3 regions of the Parafrankia sp. FMc2 genome follow, and region 3 is predicted to be linked to each of the others. Evidence: riboswitches for the same ligand, from Rfam matches in the RefSeq annotation. Region 3 holds a riboswitch; each other region holds the start of a gene.
What was found. Region 3 has a riboswitch for cobalamin ahead of metE (5-methyltetrahydropteroyltriglutamate--homocysteine S-methyltransferase). Riboswitches for the same ligand answer to the same signal wherever they lie in the genome.
Positions count from the first base shown of each region.

Region 1: another riboswitch for cobalamin. It lies ahead of AB1460_RS16365 (ABC transporter substrate-binding protein); the one in region 3 lies ahead of metE (5-methyltetrahydropteroyltriglutamate--homocysteine S-methyltransferase).
Region 2: another riboswitch for cobalamin. It lies ahead of AB1460_RS29620 (ABC transporter substrate-binding protein); the one in region 3 lies ahead of metE (5-methyltetrahydropteroyltriglutamate--homocysteine S-methyltransferase).

Region 1 is NZ_JBFLUG010000041.1:17,008-20,275, forward strand. It holds gene AB1460_RS16360 (iron chelate uptake ABC transporter family permease subunit) at 1-449, opposite strand, end outside; gene AB1460_RS16365 (ABC transporter substrate-binding protein) at 560-1,762, opposite strand; cobalamin riboswitch at 1,795-1,997, opposite strand; gene AB1460_RS16370 (pyridoxamine 5'-phosphate oxidase family protein) at 2,216-2,668, shown strand; gene AB1460_RS16375 (TOBE domain-containing protein) at 2,745-3,167, opposite strand; partial or broken gene AB1460_RS16380 (zinc ribbon domain-containing protein) at 3,263-3,268, shown strand, end outside.
Region 2 is NZ_JBFLUG010000135.1:15,454-18,721, forward strand. It holds gene AB1460_RS29615 (FecCD family ABC transporter permease) at 1-722, opposite strand, end outside; gene AB1460_RS29620 (ABC transporter substrate-binding protein) at 794-1,801, opposite strand; cobalamin riboswitch at 1,909-2,050, opposite strand; partial or broken gene AB1460_RS29625 (transposase) at 2,311-2,481, opposite strand; partial or broken gene AB1460_RS29630 (IS256 family transposase) at 2,555-3,268, shown strand, end outside.
Region 3 is NZ_JBFLUG010000018.1:31,831-35,098, forward strand. It holds gene metE (5-methyltetrahydropteroyltriglutamate--homocysteine S-methyltransferase) at 1-1,176, opposite strand, end outside; cobalamin riboswitch at 1,318-1,589, opposite strand; cobalamin riboswitch at 1,858-2,012, shown strand; gene metE (5-methyltetrahydropteroyltriglutamate--homocysteine S-methyltransferase) at 2,254-3,268, shown strand, end outside.

The DNA of each region.
Region 1 (3,268 bases), on a different contig from region 3:
GTGACGACGGAGCGGACCCAGTTCGCGAGCAGGAGCACGGCGGCCAGGACGATGGCCGCGCCCGCGGCCCCGGCGATGACGACGCCGAACCGGTCACTGCCGGCGACCTTGGCGGTGAAGGTCCCGCCGGAACCGCCGATCCCGGCGACGACGAGCGCGACACCGAGGCTGGCGCCGGAGCTGACACCCAGCGAGTAGGGGTCGGCGAGCGGATTGCGGAACAGGGTCTGCATCTGCAGCCCGGCGACGCCGAGGGCCGCGCCGGCAAGCGCGGCGGTGAGCGCGCGGGGCAGCCGGATCTGGCCGACGACGACCGTCCACCGCGGGTCGTGCGGCGCCCGCCCGGCGAGGACCCGCAGGGTCTCGTCGAGTGGGACGGCGACCGAGCCGACGGCGAGCGCGAGCAGGAACGTCGCCGCGACCGCCGCCACGAGCCCGCCGAGCACCAGCGCCCGGCGCCCGCCCACCCGGCGGCGGCCGCGGCGCTCAACCGCGAGGGGCTCCCCCGCGGCAGCTCCGGCGGGCACCGCCGTGGGGGACGTGGAGGTCGGTGACGTCGTCACGTGATGCGGCGGTAGAAGGCGAAGGTGTGGTCGGGGAAGGCGTCGGGGTGCAGGATCGCGGCCAGGTCGCCGAGCACGAGGTCGGGCCGGGTGACGCCGCGTTCCCAGTAGTCGTTGCCGCCGCCCGGCCCGATGACCAGCGTGTTGCTCCACACCTGCCCGCCGTGGACGGCCGCGAGCTGGCCGTACCGCTCGTCCTCGGTGGTGACGTCGGCGAGGTTCTCCCATTCGCCGTCGGCGAGCCAGACGGGGGCGCTGCCGGATTCGGTGAACACCGTCTCGAAGTCGAGTTCGAGGCTGCCGGTGTCGGTCTCGCCGGCCCACGGGTAGGTGGCGCCGGCGTCGGCGAGGAGCTTGCCGACGTAGCTGCCACCGGACGGCATGTACCAGGTGCCCTGGTACATGGTACCGATCAGCGTGGAGACCGGGTCGCCGCCGGGCACCCGGTCGGCGATGGCGGTGTAGTCGGCCTCGATCCGGTCGAAGACCTTCGCCGCTTCGGCCTCGTCGCCGGTGAGGGCGGCCATGAACTTCACCCATTCGGCGCGGCCGAGCGGGTCGGCCTCCAGCCATTCGGCGTTGGCGACGACGGGAATGCCCGCGTCCCGCAGCGTTCCGTACTCGGCGGATTCGGTGCCGCCGGTCATCACGATGTCCGGTGCCGCGGTGACGACCCGCTCGGTGTCGATCTGGCCGCCGGGGGCGTACTCGACGATCTCGTCGGCGTCGGCGCGGGCCCGGATGTCCTTGTCGACGACGGTCGCGGCACTCGCCACTCCGGTGAGGACGTTCTCGCGCCCCAGGTCCACGAGCAGCGGCAGATGCGTGGTCGAGCCGGAGTAGAGGCCGCGGACCGGGATCTCGATCCGTGGTGCGCCGGCGAGCTCACCGGTCAGTTCTGGCTCGGGCGTCCCGCATCGGTAGAGCACGTACGACTCGGGTTTCCCGTCCGGGTACGGCTCCTTCACGGTGAGGACCTGGTAGGCCTTCTCGTAGCGGACGGTGAAGTTCTTCGCGTGTTCCAGCGTCGAGCGGTCCGGGAAGTAGTCGGCCGCCGGGTCGAAGTCGGTCACGCACCCCCGGGCGTCGGCATCCGCGCCGGCCTGCGGTGACGAGGATGTCCCGTCGTCACCGCAGGCGGCGAGCAGGGCGGGGGTGAGTAGGAGGGTGGCGCTCAGGGCCACCAGACGTGCGCGCATGCCGGAATCGGCCGCCTTCCAACACCTCGTGGACGGATCGCGGGTGCCGTGGCCGGTCTCCTGGCTGACGGGTGGTGCGCCGGCGGCCGCCTTCCCGGGCGTGCGGTCCGTGTGGCCCGCTGCCCAGTGGCTTCCCCGGCAGGCGGGGAGTGGCTGTCGACATCCCGATCACAGTGGCGAGGGCCGCTCCGGCATCACACCGGTCTTCCCGAACACCACGGCGACGAGAACGGTACGGTCCACACCACCTCATCTGCAAGGCTATGCAAGTGTTTTCTCGTTCTGCCCCAGACCGTCCGAGCTCGGCCCTAGCCTGGTCGGTTCGCCACCGCTGGCCGGCTGCCGGCGGCTGGCCGCTGGCCGCTGGCCGCTGGCCGCTGGCTGGCAAGGCGGCGCATCTGGCCTGGAGCCCGCCATAGGGTCGAAAGACACCGGGCTGACGAAGGGACAACGATGAGAGAGCAGCGTCGGGGCCGCAAGATCGCCATGGCCCAGGACGAGGTGGATGCCTTCCTCGCCGAGGAGCGCACCTGCCGGGTGGCGACGACGAGCCCGAGCGGTCCTCATCTGACACCGCTGTGGTTCGTGTGGGACGGGCAGGCGCTGTGGCTCAACTCGGTCGTGAGAAGCCAGCGCTGGACGGACCTCGAGCGTGATCCGCGGGTCGCCGTGGTCATCGACACCGGGCACGGCTTCGGTGAGCTGCGCGGGGTGGAGATCCGCGGCCGGGCGGAGAGCGTGGGAGAGGCCCCGCGCACCAGCACCCCCGACCCCGACCTCGCCAACACCGAGCTGCTGTACGCCCGGAAGTACACCGGCCGCGACGAGATGCACTACGACGGCCGGCACGCCTGGCTGCGGGTGGTCCCCGAGAAGATCAGCAGCTGGGACTTCCGCAAGATGTAGGGCGGCGGGGCCGGCCGCCGGCCGCCGGCCGCCGACAGCCGGCTGGCGGCTGGCGGCGGCGGCTGGCGGCCTTGCGTCACAGTGCGGAGAAGGCGACCTCCGTCGACTTGATCAGTGCCGTGACCGCCGTTCCCGGCTCGAGGCCGAGGTCGTCGGCAGCGGCGCGGGTGATCGCGGCGGTCAGCTCGGTGCCGGGCCCGAGGGCGACCCGGGCCAGCGCCATCGCGCCGCCGGTGTCGAGGGCGACCACGGTGCCGCTGAGCCGGTTGCGGATCGTCAGCCCGGAGGTCGCACCGATGGCCAGGGAGACGTCCGTCGCCTTGATCAGCACCTCGACCTCGCTGCCGATCGCGACACCGACGTCCTTGATGGCGTCCATGGTGACGGCGGAGGTGAGCGTCTCGCCGTTCGGCAGATCTATGCGAACGGTGCCCATCACAGCGCCGCCGGTGATCTCGGCGACGGTACCGGTGAGCCGATTGCGGATGCTCAAGGTCATCGGGAACTCGCCGTGGATACCCCGGTCTTCCGGCCGGAGAGGAAACGGTGCTCCACACTGGAATGCATGTTCGGTCCTTTCGGTAGAATGTTGGCGTGCCC
Region 2 (3,268 bases), on a different contig from region 3:
CGGGCGGCCCACAACCGCGTGCCGAGGCTGCGGGCGAGATCGTCCCCGAGAGCCAGGGCGTTGAGTGTGCGACTCAGGCCCCCCGCGAGAACGAGTCCGACGCCGACGAACGGCGCGACCGTCAGTAGTGCGGCTCCGTCCGCGCGGGTCAGGGAGCCCACGGCCCAGAAACGGAAGTCGTCCATCAACGAGGCGTCACGCAGGGTGATCATCGTCGTGATCCCGCCAAGGAACGCCGTGGTCGCCGCACCAGCGAGCGCGAGCTTGACCGGGGTCGCACCCCCCAGGCCCAGTGAACCGAGGGCGTAGACGAAGACCGCGGCCACCGCCGCGCCGCCGAAGGCGAACCACAGATAGCCGGAGACACCGCTGAGCCTGAAGACGTTGATCGCCACGACGACGGCGAGCGCGGCTCCGGCGTTGATGCCCAGGAGGCCGGGATCCGCCAGGGGATTCCGGGTCAGGCCCTGCATCGCGGCCCCGGCGACCCCCAGCGCCGTTCCCGCGAGCAGGCCGGTCGCCGTTCGCGGAATGCGCAGGTGGTAGACGATCCGTTCCGCATCGGTGACCGGTGCGCCGGACACCGCGTCGAGGACGTCGCCCAGACTGATCGCGTTGACGCCGAGCACGATCGAGGCCCACGTGGCGGCGAGAAGCCCCGCGACGGCGACGAGGAGACCCAGCGATCGACTCCACCCGCCGCGAAGCACCCCCTGACGCATCCGGCGGGTTGAATCGCCTGCCCCCGCACCGGAGGAAGGCGTCTGGGTGGCGGGCGGAGCGAGACTCACCGTCAGTCGACGAGGTCGGGGTGGATCAGCGAGGCCATCTGCTCGACGGCGTGCGCGGTGCGAACCCCGGCGCTTCGGTCGGCGAACAGCGACGGATGGACGGCGTTGTTCCTCACCGCCGTCAACCCGGCGAACGCCGGGTTGTCGACGATCGTGTTCACGTTTCCCATCGCGTCGTCGAGCGTGTAGTCCACCCCGAAGCCGGAGTTGGTGAGAATCACGTCCGGATCGCGCTTGATGAGCTCCTCGGCATCGACATAGATGTTGCGGGTCGACGTCACGTCCTCGAACGCGTTGACGCCCCCGGCGGCCTCGATGATCCTGGTGCCGAAGTCGACCCCGGTGCAGACCTGGAAAGTCCCGTCCTCCTGCGGACGCACGTAGGCGACCGTGGGCTTCTCGGCACCCTTCACCGCCGTCTCGACGGTCGTGATCCGATCCTTGTAGTCGTCGACGAGTGACCGGGCCTTGTCCTCGACGTCAAAGATCTTGCCGATGGTGAGAAGGTCGTCGTACACGGCGTCGATGGACACGTCGGCCGGGTCGACCTCCTGGTCGGTCCTCCCGTCCTCGGTCGGGCAGAACGGCGTCAGGATGTACGACTGGATACCGAGCTTCTCCAGGCTGGCGCGCGTCCCGACACCATCCGGGGTGTCGGCGGCGAACACCGTGCCGTAGCCGGCGAAGACGAAATCGGGCTTCGTGGCCAGGAGTGCCTCGCGGGTGGGATTGTTCTCGCTGTACGGCACCCCCCGCAGGCCGTCCGCATACTCCGGCAGGAACTCGGCGTCGAAGAACGACGAGCCCACCAGACGGTCACCCAGCCCGAGCGCGCTCATCATCTCGGCCGAAGGCTGGTACGTCGCGTACACCCGCTGCGGGGGAGCGGTGACACCGACCTGCCGATCACAGTTCTCCACCGTGACGGCCGCGGCGGACCGGTCTGTCTCGCCCGCGTCATCAGAACCGCAACCGGCGATGAGGGCCATCATCGCGGCGGTGGCCGACACGACGGCTGACTGACGGGTCGCGCGATCCCGAAGGCGAGATCCACGGAAGGGCAGGTGACGGGCGCGCATCAGCGTCCACACCCCTTTCTCGGGGTACTCGCCCCGATCACGGAAGGGTGCGACAGGCCGGGTATCTGACTCGCGGCCATCTCCATGGCCGACTCACAGTGGCGGTACCGTGCCGGATTCACGCCGGCTTCCCCGATACCTGTCGCGAAGCAAGACAGGAGGCTACCAGGGTAGATATGCCTGTTTGGCGAGTGTCGACAACTGAGGCGCAACAGTCATCGGTCCCGGTCGAACCTCCTCCTTCGAGGCTCAGGGTCGGGAAGGCCGCGCGGAGATCGAACGTGGCCACCACGTCAACGGCCGTCCGGCGAACGATCTACGAGACCTGACCGGTTACGTTCGGTCAAGGAGCGACGACCACCGGTGTGCACTCCAAAGCGTCTCCGCCGGCATCTGGCATCTGAGAGGGCGTTTAATTTGCCCTGATTGCGGCTTATGTTCTAGTAGGTGCCTCGCCAGGTTGGGGTGGCTTCGTCCGTTATGCGCCTGGCGAGGTTGTCGATCATGGCTATGTGGATCATGGATTCGGAGCTGGCGGGAAGGGTCTCGTAGTCGCGGGCCAGCCGGCGACGTAGCATGATCCACCCCAGGCTGCGTTCGACGACCCAGCGTGGGAGTGTCTGATCAACGGTGGGTGTGGTCTGGCCCGTGCCGCCGAGGCTGACTCGGCGGGAAGGGACGATCATGAGCGAGACGCTCGATCCCATGCCGACCCCGATCGATCACCAGCAGCTGGCCGCCGAGCTCGTCGCGAAGGCCCGCGCCGAGGGCGTGGACCTCGTCGGGCCTGGGGGGCTGCTGAGCGGGCTGACGAAGTCCGTGCTCGAAACCGCTCTGGAAGTGGAGATGAGCGCGCACCTGGGTTACGACAAGCACGACCCTGCCGGCCGTGACAACGGGAATTCCCGGAACGGGATCCGGACGAAGACGGTCCTGACGGAGATCGGCCCGGTCGAGATCGATGTTCCCCGGGACCGGGACGCCAGTTTCGAGCCGGCGATTGTGCGTAAGCGGCAGCGCCGGTTGAACGGCATCGATCAGATCGTGCTGTCCCTGGCCGCCCGCGGATTGACTACCGGAGAGATCGCCGCGCATTTCGCCGAGGTCTATGGTGCTTCGGTGTCGAAGGACACGATTTCCCGGATCACCGACAAGGTCGTCGCCGAGATGACCGAGTGGCGCAACCGGCCTCTCGACCGCGTCTACCCGGTGATCTTCGTGGATGCGGTGGTGGTCAAGGTCCGTGACGGCCAGGTCGCCAACCGGCCGTTCTACGCCGTCGTGGGGGTGACCGTGCACGGGGAGCGGGACATCCTGGGCCTGTGGGCCGGCGACGGCCACGAGGGGGCGAAGTACTGGCTGCAGGTCCTCACCGAGATCCGCAACCGGGGCGTCGAG
Region 3 (3,268 bases):
GTTGGCCCGCAGGAGATCGGAGACCGCGTCACGCCCGGCAGTCAGGCCTTTGGTGAGGGTCACGATCTCGTCGAGCTTCTGCCGGGCGAACGCCAGCCATCCCGCGATGCCGGGGTCGAGGTCGCGTTCGAGGGCGACGTCCAGCGGCACGTGCAGCAGCGAGCAGGACGCCGAGACGTCGACCCGGCCGGCCAGGCCGCGCAGGTTCTCGAGGATGTCGAGGGCGGCGGTCAGGTCGGCGGCCCAGATGTTGTGCCCGTTGACCACACCGGCGACGAGCCGCTTGTCGCCGAGGCCACCGGCCGCGGTGAGATCGGCCAGGTTGGCCGACGCCGGCCCGACGAAGTCGAGCCCGATGCCGTCGAGGTCGCTGTCGCGCAGCACCGGCAACGCCTCGCCGACCCGGTCGAAGTAGGTGGCGAGCAGCAGCTTCGGCCGGTCCACCCCCGCGGTCAGGGTGGCGTAGGCACCGCGCAGCGCGTCGAGGACGGCCGCCGGCTGGTCGAGGACGAGCGCCGGCTCGTCGAGCTGGACCCATTCGGCTCCGGCGGCGCGCAGCCGCGCAAGCAGATCGGCGTACAGCGGCACGATCCGGTCCAGCAGCGACAGCGGCTCGAACCCGTCGCCGACCTCGGGAGCTGGCTTGGCCAGCAGGAGGAACGTCACCGGGCCGACCAGAACCGGACGGGTGATCACGCCGGCGTTGCTGGCCTCGGTGAACTCGCGCAGCGGCTTCTCCGGGTCCAGCGCGAAGGAGGTGTCCGGGCCGAGCTCAGGCACCAGGTAGTGGTAGTTGGTGTCGAACCACTTGGTCATCTCCAGCGGCGCCACCTGGTCGTTTCCGCGGGCCATGGCAAAGTAGCGGTCCAGCCTGCCCTGCGGGGTGCTCACGTCCGGGACGGCCTCGCGGTGCCGCGGCGGAACCGCACCCAGCAGGACGGCGGTGTCGAGCACATGGTCGTAGAGCGAGAAGTCGTTGCTCGGGATCTCCTCGACCCCGGCGTCGCGCAGCAGCTGGAGGCGTTCCCGGCGCAGCTGGCGGGTCGTCGCCAGCAGCTGCTCGGCGTCGCTGCTGCCAGCCCAGTACGCCTCGGTCGCCTTCTTCAGCTCCCGCTTGCTCCCCTGTCGGGGGTATCCGTACACCGTCGCGCGACTTGCCGGACCGGTGGTGCTCATGGCCTCTCCTTCGCGAGTCCATTCGACCTCGCGAAAGCGCCAGCACGGCACCGACACCCATCCCGGTCCTGGACGAACGCGGACCAGCAGGTATCGACGGCGCGGACCCGCCCACGAGGCCACAGCCAAACGCGCCCGCGATCGCGGACACGCACAGCGGGCAGGTCTTCGGACTCGCGGGCTCTCCCGATCCGTTCGGATCGGGGTTTCTACTGGCCGTCGCTTCCCAAACCCGGGCCTGGCCGGTGCATCACTGGCCGGGCCCACGCGGGTTCAGTGCTGTCGCGCCACTCCTCTCGGGGTGGCATCGGACGGCGTTCGTTCCCACTCACCGCTGCGGGGCAGTCCCGGATTCGCGCCGGGTTCCCTCTCACGTCTCCCACAGCATCGCCACCCCCGTTGAGGTGAGGAGCTGTGATCGAACCAGCTGCATTCAGCAGCCTAGCAACGGTGGGACGGGCACGTGACCGCGGCCGGCACCGCGGGCGCGGCGCTGGCCACGACACGGCTGGCCGCGGCCGGGCGGAGGAGACGAAGCTCGTGGGTGGCACCCCGTATGATCGTGGGCGCGGTGGGTTCGTCCTCCCGCGGTGGGGTCGGCCCGGGTGGGCTGCCGGAGTGTGCGAGGAACCTCGACATCTCGTGGCAGCGACGGGTGGGCCTGGCAGTGAGGGGACGTCGTAAGAGGGAACCCGGTGCGAGTCCGGGACTGCCCCGCAGCGGTGAGTGGGAACGAACGCCGTCAGTACGCACTGGGTGGATGGTGTACCTGGGAAGCGGCGGCCAGTAGGTTCGTCGGCCGGTCGGCCGACGGTCGTCCGCGAGTCCGAAGACCTGCCCCCCGCCCGCGCGCCGCCGGCGTGCGGGGGTCCGTGACCTCGCGGGTGGGTCGGTGGCCGATGGCGTGTCGCGGGTACGACCGCGGCCGAACGGGCGGGCTGCGCGTCGGTCTCGGGAAAGCCGCCGAGGTGGAATCCGGCATCCGTCCGCCGGCCCCGTGGCGCCCGCCGTCGCGTGGTCGCCTGCCTCCTTCGTACGGCTCACCGACCACGGCGTGCTTCCCGAGGGATGGAACCCATGTCGGTTTCTGGCGACGGCGACGACAGCGACATCGGCACGGTCAGCACAACCGTTCTGGGGTATCCACGGATTGGTCGAGCCCGTGAGCTCAAGGTGGCGACCGAGGCGTACTGGGCGGGTCGTATCGACGCCGCCGAACTGGAACGCACAGGCGCTGCGCTGCGTGCGCAGGTATGGACCGAGCTCGCCGGCGCCGGGCTGGACGCCGTGCCCTCCAACACGTTCTCGTTCTACGACCACGTGCTGGATGCGGCGGTCCTCTTCGACGCGGTTCCCGACCGCTACCGTGGCGTGGCCTCCGCCGCCGCGCGTCCCGGCCGTTCGCTGGAGCTGGACGTCTGTTTCGCCATGGCCCGTGGCGGTGCCGGCCTGCCATCGCTGGAGATGGCCAGCTGGTTCGACACCAACTACCACTATCTTGTGCCCGAGCTCGACCAGGACACCCGGCTCCGGCTGGCCGGGCGCAAGCCGGAACGCGAGTTCACCGAGGCCAGGGCGCTTGGCCTCGACACCCGTCCGGTGCTTGTCGGCCCGCTGACCTTCCTGCTGCTGGCCAGGGCCTCAACCGTCGCGGCGGCCGGCTTCACTCCGCTGGACCTGCTGGACGATTTGGTTGCCGCCTACGCGGATCTGCTTGGCCGGCTGGCCGCGGCGGGCGCTACCTGGGTGCAGCTCGACGAGCCGGCGCTGGCCCGCGACCTGTCGGAGCGGGAGCTCGTGGGGCTGCGCCGCGCCTACACGGCACTGGCTGCGGTGCCGGCGCGACCGAAGCTTCTCGTCTCCACCTGCTTCGGCGAGATCGGCGCGGCTCTGCCAGTGCTCGCGTCGGTCGGTGTCGAGGCGATCGGGCTGGACTTCGTGGCCGCGCCTGGCAACCTGGCCGCGCTCGCCGGCATCGGCGGCATCGGCAGGACGACGATCGTCGCGGGCCTCGTCGACGGCCGGAACGTGTGGCGCACGAATCTGCCGGCCGCGTTGTCGACCTGCGTCCCGTTGCTGGGGCTCGCCGGCG